Regions from separate parts of the Pseudomonas sp. LBUM1652 genome, predicted to be linked through region 2. Evidence: predicted binding sites of a transcription regulator. Region 2 holds the regulator's gene; the other holds the start of a gene.
What was found. Region 2 encodes FliA, which starts transcription of late flagellar genes. Its sites were predicted from a motif close to CTAAAGTTTNNNNNNNNNNNGCCGNTAA; they were not measured.
Positions count from the first base shown of each region.

Region 1 (7,608 bases), 2.1 Mb from region 2:
GTTTGATCGTGCCGCTGGGTTACTGGGTGATTTCCCGGGCCCTGCGCGATATGCAGGCTTTGCGTGAGCGCGGGCTGCCGGCGTTGCACATGGCGATCAACCTGTCGTTCCGCCAGTTTCAGGACAGCCAGTTGCTGCCGACGCTCAGCCGGTTGATTGCCGAGCGTGGCGTCGAGGCGCAGTGGCTGGAATTCGAACTGACCGAAACCGCTGTCATGCGCCGCAGTGATCTGGTCAAACAGACCATGGACGCCCTCGGCCGCCTCGGCGTGCGTTTTTCGCTGGATGACTTCGGCACCGGGTTTTCGTCGTTCGTGCACTTGAATAGCTTGCCGATCACTTTGCTGAAGATCGACAAGAGTTTCGTGGGCGGCATGGAGCAGCGCGAAGAGAACCGCAAACTGGTGCACGCGATGATCAACCTCGCGCACAACCTGCATCTGGAAGTGGTCGCCGAAGGGGTGGAAACCCCGGAGCAACTGGATCTGCTGCGTGGCTTTGGTTGCGATCAGGTTCAAGGGTACCTGATCAGCAAGCCGCTGCCGTTGGCGGAGTTGGTGGAGTACCTGACGTTTGGTTCGAGTCAGCATCCAGCCCTCGAAATCGTGAGCTAACTCCATAACTCAATTAGGAACAACATTGTGGCGAGGGGATTTATCCCCGATCGGCTGCGAAGCAGTCGCAAGACCATAGCACTGGATACATCTGATAGACCCCAGCTACCGGTTTTGGGGCGGCTTCGCCACCCATCGGGGATAAATCCCCTCGCCACAAAGGCTCTCTCCTACAAGGGATCTCAGTCGGTCTGGGCGACTGTGTATTGATTGGATGACGCAGGCTCACGCCGAATCATCCGCTTCATCTTCCATTCAAACGCCAGCGTCAGGCTCACCGCGGCAAACGCCAGCCCCAACACCAAGCCCCACCAGACCCCCGTCGGTCCCCAGTTCAGGTGGAACGCCATCCACCAGGCCGCCGGCGCACCGATCAGCCAATAGCAAGCGAGCCCGACCAGAAACGTGGTTTTGGCATCCTTGAGCCCACGGATGCAGCCCATGGCAATCGTCTGTGTACCGTCGAACAACTCGAACCACGCCGCCACTGCCAACAGACTGACCGCGAGGCGGATCACTTCGGCAAACGCCGGATCGTTGTGATCGAGAAACAACCCGACCAATTGATTCGGCAGCAGCCAGAACACCATCGCAAAACCCACCATCATCACCGCGCCGAACGCGATGCCGACCCGACCGGACATGCGCGCATCCAGCAACTGACCGGCGCCGTAATGTTGGCCGACACGCATGGTGATCGCGTACGACATCCCCGCCGGCACCATGAATGCCACCGAAACGATCTGCAGGGCAATCTGGTGCGCGCCCATTTGCGTGCTGCCCATGGTGCCCATGCACAACGCCGCGAAGGCGAACAACCCGACTTCCACCGCGTAAGTGCCACCAATCGGCAGACCGAGCCGCCAGAGTTCCTTGAGGTATTGCCGGTTCGGCCGCGACAGGCCGGCGCGCAACGGATACGCGTCATATGCGCGATGCCGGCGAATGTGCCAGGCCAACGCGAGCGCCATGCAGTTGGCGACGATCGCCGTCACCAGCCCGATGCCCATCAAACCCAGTTTCGGCAGGCCGAACATGCCGGTAATCAGCGCGTAATTGAGCAGGAAGTTGGCCACCGTGCCAGCAAGGCTGATCACCATCACTGGCGTCGCCCGGCCAATCGCACTGGTGAAACCGCGCAGTGCCATGAAGCTCAGATAGCCGGGCAGGGCGAAGGGCAGGGCGATCAGAAATTGCCCGGCAGCGATGACGTTGGTTTCGGTCTGGCCGAACAGCAGCAACACCGGTTTCAGGTTCCACAACAGCAAGCCTGCGCCCAGCGCCATCAGCCATGCCAGCCACAATCCCGCTTGGGTCAGGCGGGCGGCGCCAATGATGTCGCCGGCGCCCTTACGGATCGCCACCAGGGTGCCGACCGCGGCAATCACGCCGATGCAGAAAATCGACACGAACGAGTAAGTTGCCGCGCCCAAGCCGCCGCCGGCCAGCGCTTCGGGACTGATGCGCGCCATCATCACGGTGTCGGTCAGCACCATCAACATGTGCGCCAACTGTGAAGCAATCAACGGCCCCGACAGCCGCAGGATGGCCCAGAGTTCGGTACGCACAGGATGCTGCATGGTCTTCACCACTCATCAATAGAGGGAACAGGAGAGCGTCGATTCTCGACGCTTGGCAGGGAATGCACAAAGGGATAAAAAGGATGGGTTGCATGATTAAAACTCATCCTGAACAGATTCTGATAAGTTGGCCGCATCCCGCTATAGGAGCTTTCCGAATGTCTCGTCGTCTTCCTCCTTTGTATGCCCTGCGCGCATTTGAAGCGGCGGCGCGGCACAGCTCGTTCACTCGCGCGGCCGAGGAGCTGTCGATCACCCAGAGCGCGGTGAGCCGGCACATTCGTACGCTAGAGGAACATTTCGCCTGCCGCTTGTTTCACCGCAGCGGGCGCAATCTGCAACTCACCGAGTCGGCGCGCATGCTGCTGCCGGGCATCCGTGAAGGCTTCACTGCCCTTGAGCGCGCCTGCAACACTTTGCGCGCAGAGGACGACATCCTGCGCATGAAAGCCCCGTCGACTCTGACCATGCGCTGGCTGCTGGCGCGCCTCAGTCGCTTTCGTCATTTGCAGCCGGGTAACGAAGTGCAATTGACCAGTGCCTGGATGGACGTGGACTCGGTGGACTTCAACGATGAGCCCTTTGACTGCGCCGTGTTACTCAGCGACGGCCATTTTCCGCCGGACTGGGAGGCCAGCCTGCTGTTTCCCGAAGAGCTGATCCCGGTGGGCGCGCCCAACCTGCTGAATGACCAGCCATGGGACGTGGCGCGTCTGGCGTCCGCCGAATTGCTCCATCCCACTCCGGATCGCCGTGATTGGCGCAGTTGGCTGGAGCATATGGGGCTTTCTGATCAGGTGTCGCTCAAGGGCGGCCAGGTGTTCGATACGCTGGAGTTGGGGATGATTGCAGCGGCGCGCGGTTACGGCGTGTCGATGGGCGATCTGTTGATGGTCGCCGAGGATGTCGCGCAGGGACGTTTGAGTCTGCCGTGGCCCACCGCCGTCGCCAGTGGACTGAATTATTACCTGGTGTGGCCAAAAACCCGGCCGGGAGGTGAACGTTTGCGCCGCCTCAGTGACTTCCTGCAAGGCGAAGTCCGCGCCATGGTGCTGCCGGCCGTTACGCGCTTGAGCTGAAACGTTCGAGCCGTCACAATGCCGGCCTTGTGCCATAACCCTGCTGTTCGCTCAAGTATTCGGTTTTGCCGCCGAATACGTGCATGTGGAACCGTCGTGCCGGTATCCAGGATTCACCCCCATTAGAAAATTATCCGAGCTGCGATCAAGGAGGATCGGCAAGTTCGGCCAGGAGCTGTCCATGTCTCAACCTCGCGCTCGGATCGCCTCACAGCTGGGTCTCGCGCTCGCCGTGATACTGGCGATTGTCATCAGCGGCAGTACGGTGTTCGCCCTGCGTTCGCTGGATACAGCCAACCTCGCCACCCGTGAAGAGCACTTGGCCAGTGAGGCGCGTCTGCTCGCCGACCAATTGAGCACCTTCCACGGTACGCTGCGTGAAAGCACCCAGCGCCTGAGCGGGCTGTTCGAGAAGCGCTTCAGCGCAGGTTTGAGCATTCACCCGAGTGAGCCCGTGAGCGTGGCAGGCACCCAGACACCGGGCCTGCACCTGGGCAGCGAAGTACTGAACAACAACTTCAAGGAAGTCGACGAGTTCAAGCAGATGACTGCCGGTGTCGCCACGCTGTTCGTGCGCAGTGGCGAAGACTTTGTCCGTGTCAGCACCTCCCTGACCAAACAGGATGGCAGTCGCGCCATCGGCACCTTGCTCGATCACGCTCACCCGGCCTATGCGAAATTGATGGCGGGCCAGGGTTATGTCGGTCGCGCTCTGTTGTTTGATCGTTCCTACATGACTCAATACACACCGGTGCGTGATAGCAGCGGCAAGGTGATTGCGGTGCTGTTTGTCGGGTTCGATTACACCGACGCGCAGAACGCCCAGTTCGACAACCTCAAGCGCTTCCGTATTGGCCAGACCGGCTCGTTGGCGCTGCTCGATGAGCAGAGCAAATGGCTGGTGGCACCGGCGGGCGTACAAGCATTGGATCAGGCGGTTACGGTGATCGGCGGCTTGAGCAAAACCCCGGGCAAAGGCCAGTTCTGGAGCGACAAGGCTGAAGATTTCTACAGCGTTTCGGTGCCGTTCGACGGTGGGCCGTGGGCGGTCGTGGCGAGCATGCCGAAAGCCGAAATCCGTGCGGTGACCTGGAGCGTGGGTACGCAACTGGCCATCGGCAGTTTGCTGGCGATGCTGCTGGCGGTCGGTTCGGTGGTGTGGTTGCTGCGCAGCAAATTGGCGCCGTTGAGTGATCTGGTGCGTCAGGCCGAAGCCTTGGGCGCCGGTGATCTGAGCGTGCGTCTGAACGTGTCGAGCAACGACGAAATCGGTCAACTGTCCCGCGCGTTCAACCAGATGAGCCAGGCGTTGTCGACCATGGTCGAGCACATCCGCCGCTCCTCGGAAGAGGTCAACCGCCGCGCGCAGGCGCTCTCCGGTTTGTCCGGCGGCGCTTACGAAGGCATGGAGCAGCAATCCGGCGAGATCACCAGCATGGCCGGCGCGGTAGAAGAATTCAGCGCCACCTCGCTGGACATCGCCGACAACATGGGCGCCACCCAGCGACTGGCTCAGGAAAACGCGCAGCAGACGCAGATTGGTCGCAGCTCGATGGAAGAGGCGTCGTCTTCTCTGGAACAAATCGCCGGCGCGCTGAACACCACTGCCACCGTGATCAACACCCTCGGTCAGCGTTCCCAGGAAATCGGTGGCATCGTCAGCGTAATTACCTCGATTGCCGAGCAGACCAACCTGCTGGCGCTCAACGCAGCCATCGAAGCGGCGCGTGCGGGCGAGCAAGGTCGCGGCTTTGCGGTGGTGGCGGATGAGGTGCGTAACCTCGCGTCGCGTACTCGTCAGGCGACCGATGAAATCTCCGGCATGATCCAGAGCATTCAGCAGGAAACCGGCAACGCGATCAGCACCATGGAGCAGGGCAATGTGCTGATGCAGGAAGGCCTGTCGCGCAACGCCAACGTGGCATCTGCGCTGGCGCGGATTGACGAGCAGAGCCGTTCGGCGGGGCAGCAGTTTGCAGCGATCACCACGGCGACGCAGGAGCAGAGCAGCACCGCGACGTTGCTCAGCAGCAACCTGCAAAGTATTGCGTTGGCCAACAGCGAGCAGCGTGAAGTGGTTTCCAACCTGGCCGTGACCGCCAAGGAGCTTGAGAAACTGGCGGCGGACTTGCGTTCCGAGGTTGATCGCTTCCGTTGATGTGCGCCTGAAATAGCTATCGCGAGCAGGCTCGCTCCTACAGTGTCCGGTGCGAATCACAGATTTTGTGAAGACCCGGATCCCCTGTGGGAGCGAGCCTGCTCGCGATTGCATCACTGAAGATCTTCGGCAGAACATGCGATCTGTCGATCTAATACACTTGCTGAAACGTTTCCGCAGCGCTATAAAAATGGCACAACTCCAATAAAGGCTGCTGCCATGTCCCCGCTCAAACTCGTCGCCGCACTCGGCGCACTGTCCGCTGCCTCCCATGCCATGGCTTGGGATTACGTCCTTCTCGATACCAATAAGCCCGCGCAAAACTGGACCATCACCAGTGAGCAACTCGGCGTGAAAACCGACAAACCCTTCTCGGTAAGCCTGCGCACCTTGCATGGTGGGCGGCAGGAAGGTGTGAGCATCGTGGATATCGATAACGGCACGATGAAACTCTCGGTGGTGCCGACCCGTGGCATGAATGTCCTGCACGCCTCCGTTGGCAACGTGCGCATGGGCTGGGATTCGCCGGTCAAGGATGTGGTCAATCCGGCATTCATCGAACTCAACGGACGCGGTGGCCTGGGCTGGCTGGAAGGCTTCAACGAACTGGTGACCCGCTGCGGTTACGAATGGGTCGGCCATCCCGGCATGGACAATGGTGAGCTGCTGACCCTGCACGGGCGCGCCGCCAACATCCCGGCCAGCACTGTCACGCTGCACATCGATGAAGAACCACCCTACGCCATCAGTCTGCGCGGCGAACTGAAAGAGCAGGCGTTCAAGAAAGTCGACTTCACGGTCGTCACTGAACTGGTCACCGAGCCCGGCAGCGTGCGTTTCGCACTCAACGATAAGTTGACCAACAACGGCGATTATCCAAAGGAATATCAGGCGCTGTATCACAGCAACTTCAGTACGCCGTTCCTTGAGCAGGGCGCCCGTTTTGCTGCGCCGGTGAAACAGGTCTCGCCTTTCAACGACAAGGCCAAGGGCGATTTGCCCGACTGGCAGACCTACCGCGCACCGACCAAGGACTACGACGAAACCGTCTACAACGTCGTGCCCTATGCTGACGCCAAAGGTGAAACCCTGACCGTTCTGCATAACAAGGCCGGCAGCCTCGGTGTTTCCGTCGGCTTCAACACCCAGCAGTTGCCGGTGTTTTCCCTGTGGAAAAACACTGATACCCAAGGGCAGGGCTATGTCACGGGACTGGAGCCGGGCACCAGTTTCTCCTACAATCGCCGCTATCAGCGTCCGCTGAATCTGGTGCCGACCATTGCGCCGAAGGAACACAAACAGTTCCAGATCAGCTACAGCCTGCTCGCCGACAAAAATGCTGTGGATAACGCCTTGAAGCGTGTAACCGAAATTCAGGCCGGGCGCGCAACCGAAGTGCGGCAGGCACCACTGGTTGATCTGACCGAGCATTAAGGCGTCGCCGGCCGATACTGCAGCGCTTCGGCCAAGTGCTCACGCCTGATTGCATCGACTTGCTCAAGGTCTGCCAGGGTTCTGGCGACTTTGAGTAAACGATGGGCTGAGCGCAGCGACAACGTCAGTCGCTCACAGGCGGACTCCAGCCAGGTTTCGTCGGCTGTGGATAACTTGCAGTGCCTCTTCAGGCCCGGCAGATCAAGGAAGGCATTCGCACAGCCTTGACGCTTTTGCTGTCGTTCACGCGCCTCGGCCACCAACGCCGCTGCGCTGGCGCTGTCCTCACCTGGCTTTACCGCTGGGTTCAACGCCGTCGCCTCCCGCGCCACCGTCAGGTGCAAATCGATCCGGTCCAGTAGCGGCCCTGACAGTTTGTTGCGATAGCGCTGCACCATATCCGGTGTGCATGAGCACTTGCCGCTCGGCTCGCCAAGATATCCACAGGGACACGGATTCATCGCTGCCACTAGCTGAAACCGCGCCGGAAAACGCACGCGATCCTTGGCCCGGGCAATCACGATATGCCCGGATTCCATCGGTTCGCGCAGTACCTCCAGCACCTTGCGATCAAACTCCGGCAGCTCATCGAGAAACAGCACGCCGTGGTGGGCGAGGGTGATCTCGCCGGGTTGCGGTTTTGAACTGCCACCGACCAGTGCGGGGCCGGATGCCGAGTGATGGGGTTGGCGAAACGGTCGCTGCGGCCAATGGGTCAACGGCACGCCGCTGGCAACGGATTG
Region 1 is NZ_CP166804.1:6,121,291-6,128,898, reverse strand. It holds gene ACA069_RS27790 (putative bifunctional diguanylate cyclase/phosphodiesterase) at 1-614, shown strand, start outside; gene ACA069_RS27785 (NorM family multidrug efflux MATE transporter) at 797-2,194, opposite strand; gene ACA069_RS27780 (LysR substrate-binding domain-containing protein) at 2,353-3,273, shown strand; gene ACA069_RS27775 (methyl-accepting chemotaxis protein) at 3,455-5,431, shown strand; gene ACA069_RS27770 (aldose 1-epimerase family protein) at 5,651-6,865, shown strand; gene ACA069_RS27765 (YifB family Mg chelatase-like AAA ATPase) at 6,862-7,608, opposite strand, start outside.
Region 1: the regulator FliA is predicted to act here: its motif matches at 3,324-3,351, upstream of ACA069_RS27775 (methyl-accepting chemotaxis protein).

Region 2 (7,608 bases):
CCGACACCGCGGCCGGACACGTCGGAGATCTCGGTCTTGGTCGAGAAGCCCGGAGCGAAAATCAGGTTGTAGCACTCGGTGTCGCTCAGGCGATCGGCCGCGTCCTTGTCCATCACGCCGCGTTTTACCGCGATCGCACGCAGGACGTTCGGGTCCATGCCTTTGCCGTCATCGGAGATCGACAGCAGGATGTGGTCGCCTTCCTGCTCGGCTGCCAGTACCACGCGACCGCCACGGGCCTTGCCCGACGCTTCACGTTCTTCCGGCGACTCGATACCGTGGTCGACGGCGTTGCGCACCAAGTGGACCAGCGGGTCGGCCAGAGCCTCGACAAGGTTTTTGTCGAGGTCGGTTTCTTCGCCGACCAGTTCCAGGTTGATCTCTTTCTTGAGCTGACGCGCCAAGTCGCGAACCAGACGCGGGAAGCGCCCGAAGACTTTCTTGATCGGCTGCATCCGCGTCTTCATCACCGCGGTCTGCAAGTCAGCCGTGACCACGTCGAGGTTCGACACGGCCTTTTGCATGGCTTCGTCGCCGCTGTTGAGACCCAGGCGCACCAGACGGTTACGCACCAGCACCAACTCGCCGACCATGTTCATGATTTCGTCGAGACGTGCAGTGTCGACCCGCACGGTGGTCTCGGCTTCGCTCGCCGGTTTTTCCGGTGGCGGTGCAGCCGGAGCACGGGCCGGAGCCGGTGCAGCAGCGGCAGCGGCAGCCGGTTTTGGCGCTTCAGCTTTTGGCTCAGGCTTGGCGGCAGGTTTCGGCGCAGCAGCGACCGGTGCCTTCGCGGCAGGCGTGGCGACTGTCGAAGCGGAGCCTGCAGCAGCGGCGCCAACTTCAGTGAACTTGCCTTTGCCGTGCAATTCGTCGAGCAGCGATTCGAACTCGTGATCGCTGATCAGATCACTGCCGGCAGCGGCAGCCACCGGAGCGGCAGGCGCAGCAGGTGCCGAAGCAATTGCCGACTCCAGCGCTTCAACGGCGAAGTTGCCTTTGCCGTGCAACTGATCGAGCAGTGCTTCGAATTCGTCGTCGGTGATGTCCGAACTGTCGCCCGCCGCAGGTGCCGCAGGTTTGGCCGCTGCTGGCGTGACCGCGTCGGCTGCAAACTGACCTTTGCCGTGCAGTTGATCGAGCAACGACTCGAACTCGGCATCGGTGATTTCATCGCTGGCTGCCGCATCGGCAGTTTGCGCAGGTGCAGCAGCGGCCGGGGCCTCGGCTTCGGCCTTGACGGCGTTCAGCGAGTCCAACAGCTGTTCAAATTCGTTATCGGTGATGTCGCCAGAATCGCCCTCGACGACCAGTTCCTCGATCATCTCGGCCACTGGCGAAGCCGGGGCTTCATCCGCCGTTTGCGGCTCGGCCAGACGTGCCAGTGCAGCCAGCAGTTGCGGAGTCGCCGCGGTGATCGGGGCACGTTCACGGACTTCGCTGAACATGCTGTTCACCGCGTCCAGTGCTTCGAGGACAACGTCCATCAGTTCTGCATCAACGCGACGCTCACCCTTGCGCAGGATGTCGAACACGTTTTCGGCGATGTGACAGCACTCCACCAGCTCGTTGAGCTGAAGGAAGCCGGCGCCCCCTTTTACAGTGTGAAAACCGCGAAAAATTGCGTTGAGCAGATCTGCGTCATCCGGACGGCTTTCCAGCTCGACCAGTTGTTCGGACAGTTGCTCAAGAATCTCGCCGGCCTCAACCAGGAAATCCTGAAGGATCTCTTCATCGGCGCCGAAGCTCATTAATGGGGTGCTCCTACAGGTCTAAAAACCCAAAAAACCTAAAATTCAAAAACTCTAGAATCCAAGGCTGGATAACAAATCGTCCACATCGTCCTGACCGGACACAACGTCTTCTCGTTTATCGGCATGAATCTGCGGACCTTCACCCTGCGAGAGATGTTTTTGTGGATCTTTTTCTGCAAGCATCGCCGCACGGTCATGTTCGATGCCCGCAAAGCGGTCCACCTGACTGGCCATGAGGACGAGTTTGAGCAAATTGCTTTCGACTTCGGTGACCAGTTGGGTCACACGCTTGATCACTTGACCGGTAAGGTCCTGATAATCCTGAGCCAGCAGGATGTCGTTCAGATTGCTCGACACCGCACGGTTGTCCGTGCTGCTGCGCGACAGAAAACCGTCGACCCGGCGCGCCAGTTCGCGGAACTCTTCAGCCCCGACTTCACGACGCATGAAACGCCCCCAATCGGTACTCAAGGCCTGGGCTTCTTCAGCCAGACCATTGACCACCGGCGTGGCGCTTTCCACCAGATCCATGGTGCGGTTGGCCGCGGCTTCTGTCAGCTTGACCACATAGCCCAGGCGTTCGGTGGCGTCGGTGATTTGCGACACTTCCTCGGCCTGCGGCATGTGCGGATCGATCTGGAAGTTGACGATCGCACTGTGCAGTTCGCGTGTGAGCTTGCCCACTTCCTGATACAGGCCGCGGTCACGGGTCTGATTGAGCTCATGGATCAGTTGCACAGCGTCGCCGAACCTGCCTTTTTCAAGGCTCTCGACCAGTTCGACCGCGTGTTTTTTCAGGGTCGATTCGAAATCGCCCTGTGAAGATTCGTTATGCTCCATAGCTCCCCCGCGCGTCATCAGCCGATGCGTTCGAAAATCTTCTCGATTTTGTCTTTCAACGCCTGAGCCGTGAAAGGTTTGACCACGTAGCCGTTCACACCGGCCTGAGCGGCCTCGATGATTTGCTCGCGCTTGGCTTCAGCGGTCACCATCAGCACTGGCAGGTGCTTGAGTTTTTCATCGGCACGCACGTGACGCAGCAGATCGATACCGGTCATGCCCGGCATGTTCCAGTCCGTTACCAGAAAGTCGATGCTGCCGCTGTTGAGTACCGGAATGGCGGTGACGCCATCGTCGGCCTCTACGGTGTTGGTGAACCCAAGATCCCGCAGCAGGTTCTTGATGATCCGCCGCATCGTTGAGAAGTCATCAACGATGAGGATTTTCATGTCTTTGTTCAATTCGACCTCCAAGCAGTCTTAAACGCGCCCAGCACCTGGACGCGCCACTTCAATCAATCGGCGCAGCACTCGAAGACTGTCTGGAGCACAACAGAGCAAGACCGGTGCCGTTTATCACCGCACCAGCCTCGTTCGCAGTGTCCCCACACTGCCTTCAGCGCGCTCGCCACTCCCCCAAACGCCCCCGCAAACGGGCCGCGCACTGGCTGTGTAACTGGCTGACCCGCGATTCACTGACGCCAAGGACTTCACCGATCTCCTTGAGGTTCAGCTCTTCGTCGTAGTACAGCGCCAACACCAGTCGCTCACGCTCCGGCAAATTGGCAATCGCGTCCGCCAGCGCTGCCTGGAAGCGTTCATCTTCCAGATCGCGTGACGGCTCAAGATGAGCACTGGCGCCATCCTCGTGCAGCCCTTCGTGTTCGCCGTCCTGCAACAGGTCGTCGAAACTGAACAAGCGGCTGCCCAGGGTGTCATTCAAAATCCCGTAGTAATCGTCGAGACTCAATTGGAGTTCGGCCGCAACCTCGTGATCTTTAGCATCACGGCCGGTTTTAGCTTCAATTGCACGAATCGCGTCACTGACCATACGGGTGTTGCGGTGAACCGAGCGTGGCGCCCAGTCCCCTTTGCGCACTTCGTCGAGCATCGCGCCGCGGATTCGAATGCCCGCGTACGTTTCGAAACTGGCGCCTTTGCTGGCGTCATATTTGGTCGAGACTTCGAGCAGACCGATCATCCCGGCCTGGATCAGATCCTCGACCTGCACACTCGCCGGCAATCGCGCCAGCAGGTGATAGGCAATGCGTTTTACCAGTGGCGCGTAACGCTCGATCAATTCGTACTGCGCGTCACGTGCCGACTTCTTGTAGTAATTCATACCGCTGGCGGTCATAGCACAGGCCCTGCCGTTTGCTGCACGAGGCGTTCGACGAAAAACTCAAGGTGGCCGCGCGGGTTGGCAGGCAGCGGCCAGGTGTCGACCTTCTGGGCGATCGCCTTGAACGCCAGCGCGCACTTGGAACGCGGGAAGGCTTCATAGACCGCACGCTGCTTCTGCACCGCCTTGCGCACGCTTTCGTCGTAAGGCACGGCGCCGACGTATTGTAGGGCCACGTCAAGAAAGCGATCCGTGACCTTGGTCAACTTGGCGAACAGGTTGCGACCTTCTTGCGGGCTCTGGGCCATGTTGGCCAGGACGCGGAAGCGGTTCATGCCGTAATCGCGATTGAGCAACTTGATCAGGGCGTAAGCGTCAGTGATCGAGGTCGGCTCGTCGCAGACCACCAGCAACACTTCTTGCGCGGCGCGAACAAAACTGACTACCGAGTCACCAATACCCGCAGCGGTGTCGATCACCAAAACGTCGAGATTGTCGCCGATGTCACTGAAGGCCTGAATCAGACCGGCATGTTGCGCCGGGCTGAGGTGAACCATGCTCTGAGTGCCGGACGCAGCGGGCACGATGCGGATCCCGCCCGGGCCTTGCAACAAAACGTCGCGCAGCTCGCAGCGGCCTTCGATCACGTCGGCCAGCGTGCGTTTGGGCGTCAGGCCCAGCAGAACGTCGACGTTCGCCAGCCCCAGATCGGCGTCCAGCAGCATGACCCGACGGCCAAGCTCTGCCAGCGCCAGAGACAAGTTCACTGACACGTTAGTCTTGCCGACGCCACCTTTGCCGCCGGTCACCGCGATCACCTGTACGGGATGCATGCTGCCCATGTTATTTCTTTACCTTGTCTTGCATAGACGGAGGCCACATTACTGGCTGCGCGTTCACAACCGGAACAATGCGTGGCAGACCATCGATGTAGGTACAAAAACTGTTCATGAATACCTCAGCCTACCTGCTTGGTCGGGCTGTGATAGATATCAGCGAACATGTCAGCCATGGCTTCTTCGCTGGGTTCTTCCTGCATTTGCACGCTGACGGCGCGGCTGACCAGTTGATGACGGCGCGGCAGATGCAAATCATCCGGAATCCGTGGGCCATCGGTCAGGTACGCGACCGGCAATTCATGACTGATCGCCAGGCTCAACACTTCGCCAAGGCTGGCCGTTTCATCCAGTTTAGTCAGGATGCACCCGGCGAGCCCGCAACGCTTGTAACTGTGATAAGCGGCGGTTAGAACCTGTTTCTGGCTGGTGGTTGCCAAGACCAGATAATTTTTTGAACGAATGCCACGACCGGCCAGGCTTTCGAGCTGCATGCGCAGTGCCGGATCGCTGGCTTGCAGGCCGGCGGTATCGATCAGCACCACGCGTTTGCGCAGCAGCGGATCCAGCGCCTGGACCAGCGACTGGCCCGGATCGACGTGGGTTACCGGCACGTTGAGAATCCGGCCCAGGGTCTTCAGTTGTTCCTGAGCGCCGATGCGGAAACTGTCCATGCTCACCAGCGCGACGTTCTGCGCGCCGTATTTGAGCACATAGCGCGCAGCAAGCTTGGCCAGCGTGGTGGTCTTGCCCATGCCGGCAGGGCCGACCATCGCAATCACACCGCCCTCTTCCAGCGGCTCGACTTCCGGTACGGCAATCATCCGCGCCAGGTGCGCCAGCAACATGCGCCAGGCCTGACGAGGTTCTTCGATATCAGTGATCATCGCCAGCAAGTCGCGCGACAGCGGGCCGGACAGACCGATCCGTTGCAGACGGCGATACAGGTTGGCTTGCGCCGGACGGCTGCCTTGCAGCTGATTCCAGGCCAGGGTGCCGAGCTGGACTTCCATCAGCTCGCGCAGGCTGTTCAATTCAAAACGCATCGAATCCAGTGCACGCGGATCAACACCGCCAGACGATTGCGCAGGTGCCGGAGCTGAACGCGCTGGCGCAGCGTAAGTCGGCTCGCTCAACGGTTCGGCGGCAGTCAGCGGCAGGCCAGCGGTCAACGGCAGCCCGGCAAAGATCTGGCGATTGCTATTGCCGTCGGCTTCGCCACGCAGGCTCAGTTCGGCTTGTGCAGTGACGATACGCGACTGGGTCTTGCGCAGTTCATCCTCGAGTTCCATGTTCGGAACTCGTGGCGCCAGCGCCGACAGTTTGTAATCCAGCGCCGCCGTCAGCTCGACGCCGCCGGCAATGCGGCGGTTGCCAATGATGGCGGCATCAGCGCCCAGCTCATCACGAACCAGCTTCATGGCCTGACGCATATCGGCGGCGAAAAAACGCTTAACTTGCATAAACCACTACCTCAGCCGTTGGGCCCTACTGTCGCAACGATCGTCACTTGCTTGTTGTCCGGGATTTCCTGGTAGGCCAGCACGTGCAGCCCCGGAACTGCGAGGCGACCGAAGCGCGAAAGCATCGCGCGAATCGGGCCTGCTACCAACAGGATCACCGGCTGACCTTGCATTTCCTGACGCTGCGCCGCTTCGATGAGCGACCGTTGCAGCTTCTCGGCCATGCTTGGCTCCAGCAGAACGCCCTCTTCCGAGCCTTGTCCTGCCTTCTGCAGACTATTGAGCAATATTTGTTCCAACCTTGGCTCCAACGTGATCACAGGCAGCTCGGACTCAGTGCCTACAATGCTTTGGACGATGGCGCGGGATACGCCGACGCGCACGGCGGCCACCAGCGCGGCGGTATCTTGACTCTTCGCGGCGTTGTTAGCGATAGCTTCGGCAATGCTGCGGATATCGCGTACCGGCACGTGTTCGGCCAGCAGCGCCTGCAACACTTTGAGCAACTGCGACAGCGAGACCACACCCGGCACCAGCTCTTCGGCCAGTTTCGGCGAGCTTTTGGCCAGCAATTGCATGAGTTGCTGCACTTCCTCGTGGCCGATCAGCTCACTGGAATGCTTGTACAAAATCTGGTTCAAGTGGGTCGCGACCACAGTGCTCGCATCAACCACGGTGTAACCAAGGGATTGCGCCTGCGCCCGTTGGCTGATTTCGATCCACACCGCTTCCAGACCGAAAGCCGGATCTTTGGCGTTGATGCCGTTGAGCGTGCCGTAGACCTGGCCCGGGTTGATCGCCAGTTCGCGATCCGGGTAGATCTCGGCTTCAGCAAGGATCACGCCCATCAGGGTCAGGCGATAGGCGCTCGGCGCCAGATCGAGGTTGTCACGAATGTGCACAGTGGGCATCAGGAAGCCCAGATCCTGCGAGAGCTTCTTGCGCACGCCTTTGATCCGCGCCAGCAATTGTCCGCCCTGATTGCGGTCCACCAGCGGAATCAGGCGATAACCGACTTCCAGGCCGATCATGTCGATCGGGGTCACATCGTCCCAGCCAAGCTCCTTGGTTTCCATGGCGCGGGCCGGCGACGGCAGCAGTTCCTGCTGACGCTTGACCTCTTGCAGCGCCTGCACCTTGACGACGTTTTGTTTCTTCCAGAACAGATACGCGCCACCGGCGGCCAGTGCAGCCATGCTCAGGAACGAGAAGTGCGGCATGCCCGGCACCAGGCCCATGACCGCCATCAAACCAGCAGCCACCGCCAGCGCTTTCGGCGAGGCGAACATCTGACGGTTGATCTGTTTGCCCATGTCTTCCGAACCGGAAGCACGGGTCACCATGATCGCTGCCGCTGTTGATAACAACAGTGATGGCAATTGCGCCACCAAACCGTCACCAATGGTCAGCAAGGCGTAAACCTTGCCGGCGTCGGCG
Region 2 is NZ_CP166804.1:1,892,844-1,900,451, reverse strand. It holds gene ACA069_RS08610 (chemotaxis protein CheA) at 1-1,748, opposite strand, end outside; gene ACA069_RS08605 (protein phosphatase CheZ) at 1,803-2,591, opposite strand; gene ACA069_RS08600 (chemotaxis response regulator CheY) at 2,609-2,980, opposite strand; gene fliA (RNA polymerase sigma factor FliA) at 3,147-3,887, opposite strand; gene fleN (flagellar synthesis regulator FleN) at 3,884-4,714, opposite strand; gene flhF (flagellar biosynthesis GTPase FlhF) at 4,831-6,171, opposite strand; gene flhA (flagellar biosynthesis protein FlhA) at 6,183-7,608, opposite strand, start outside.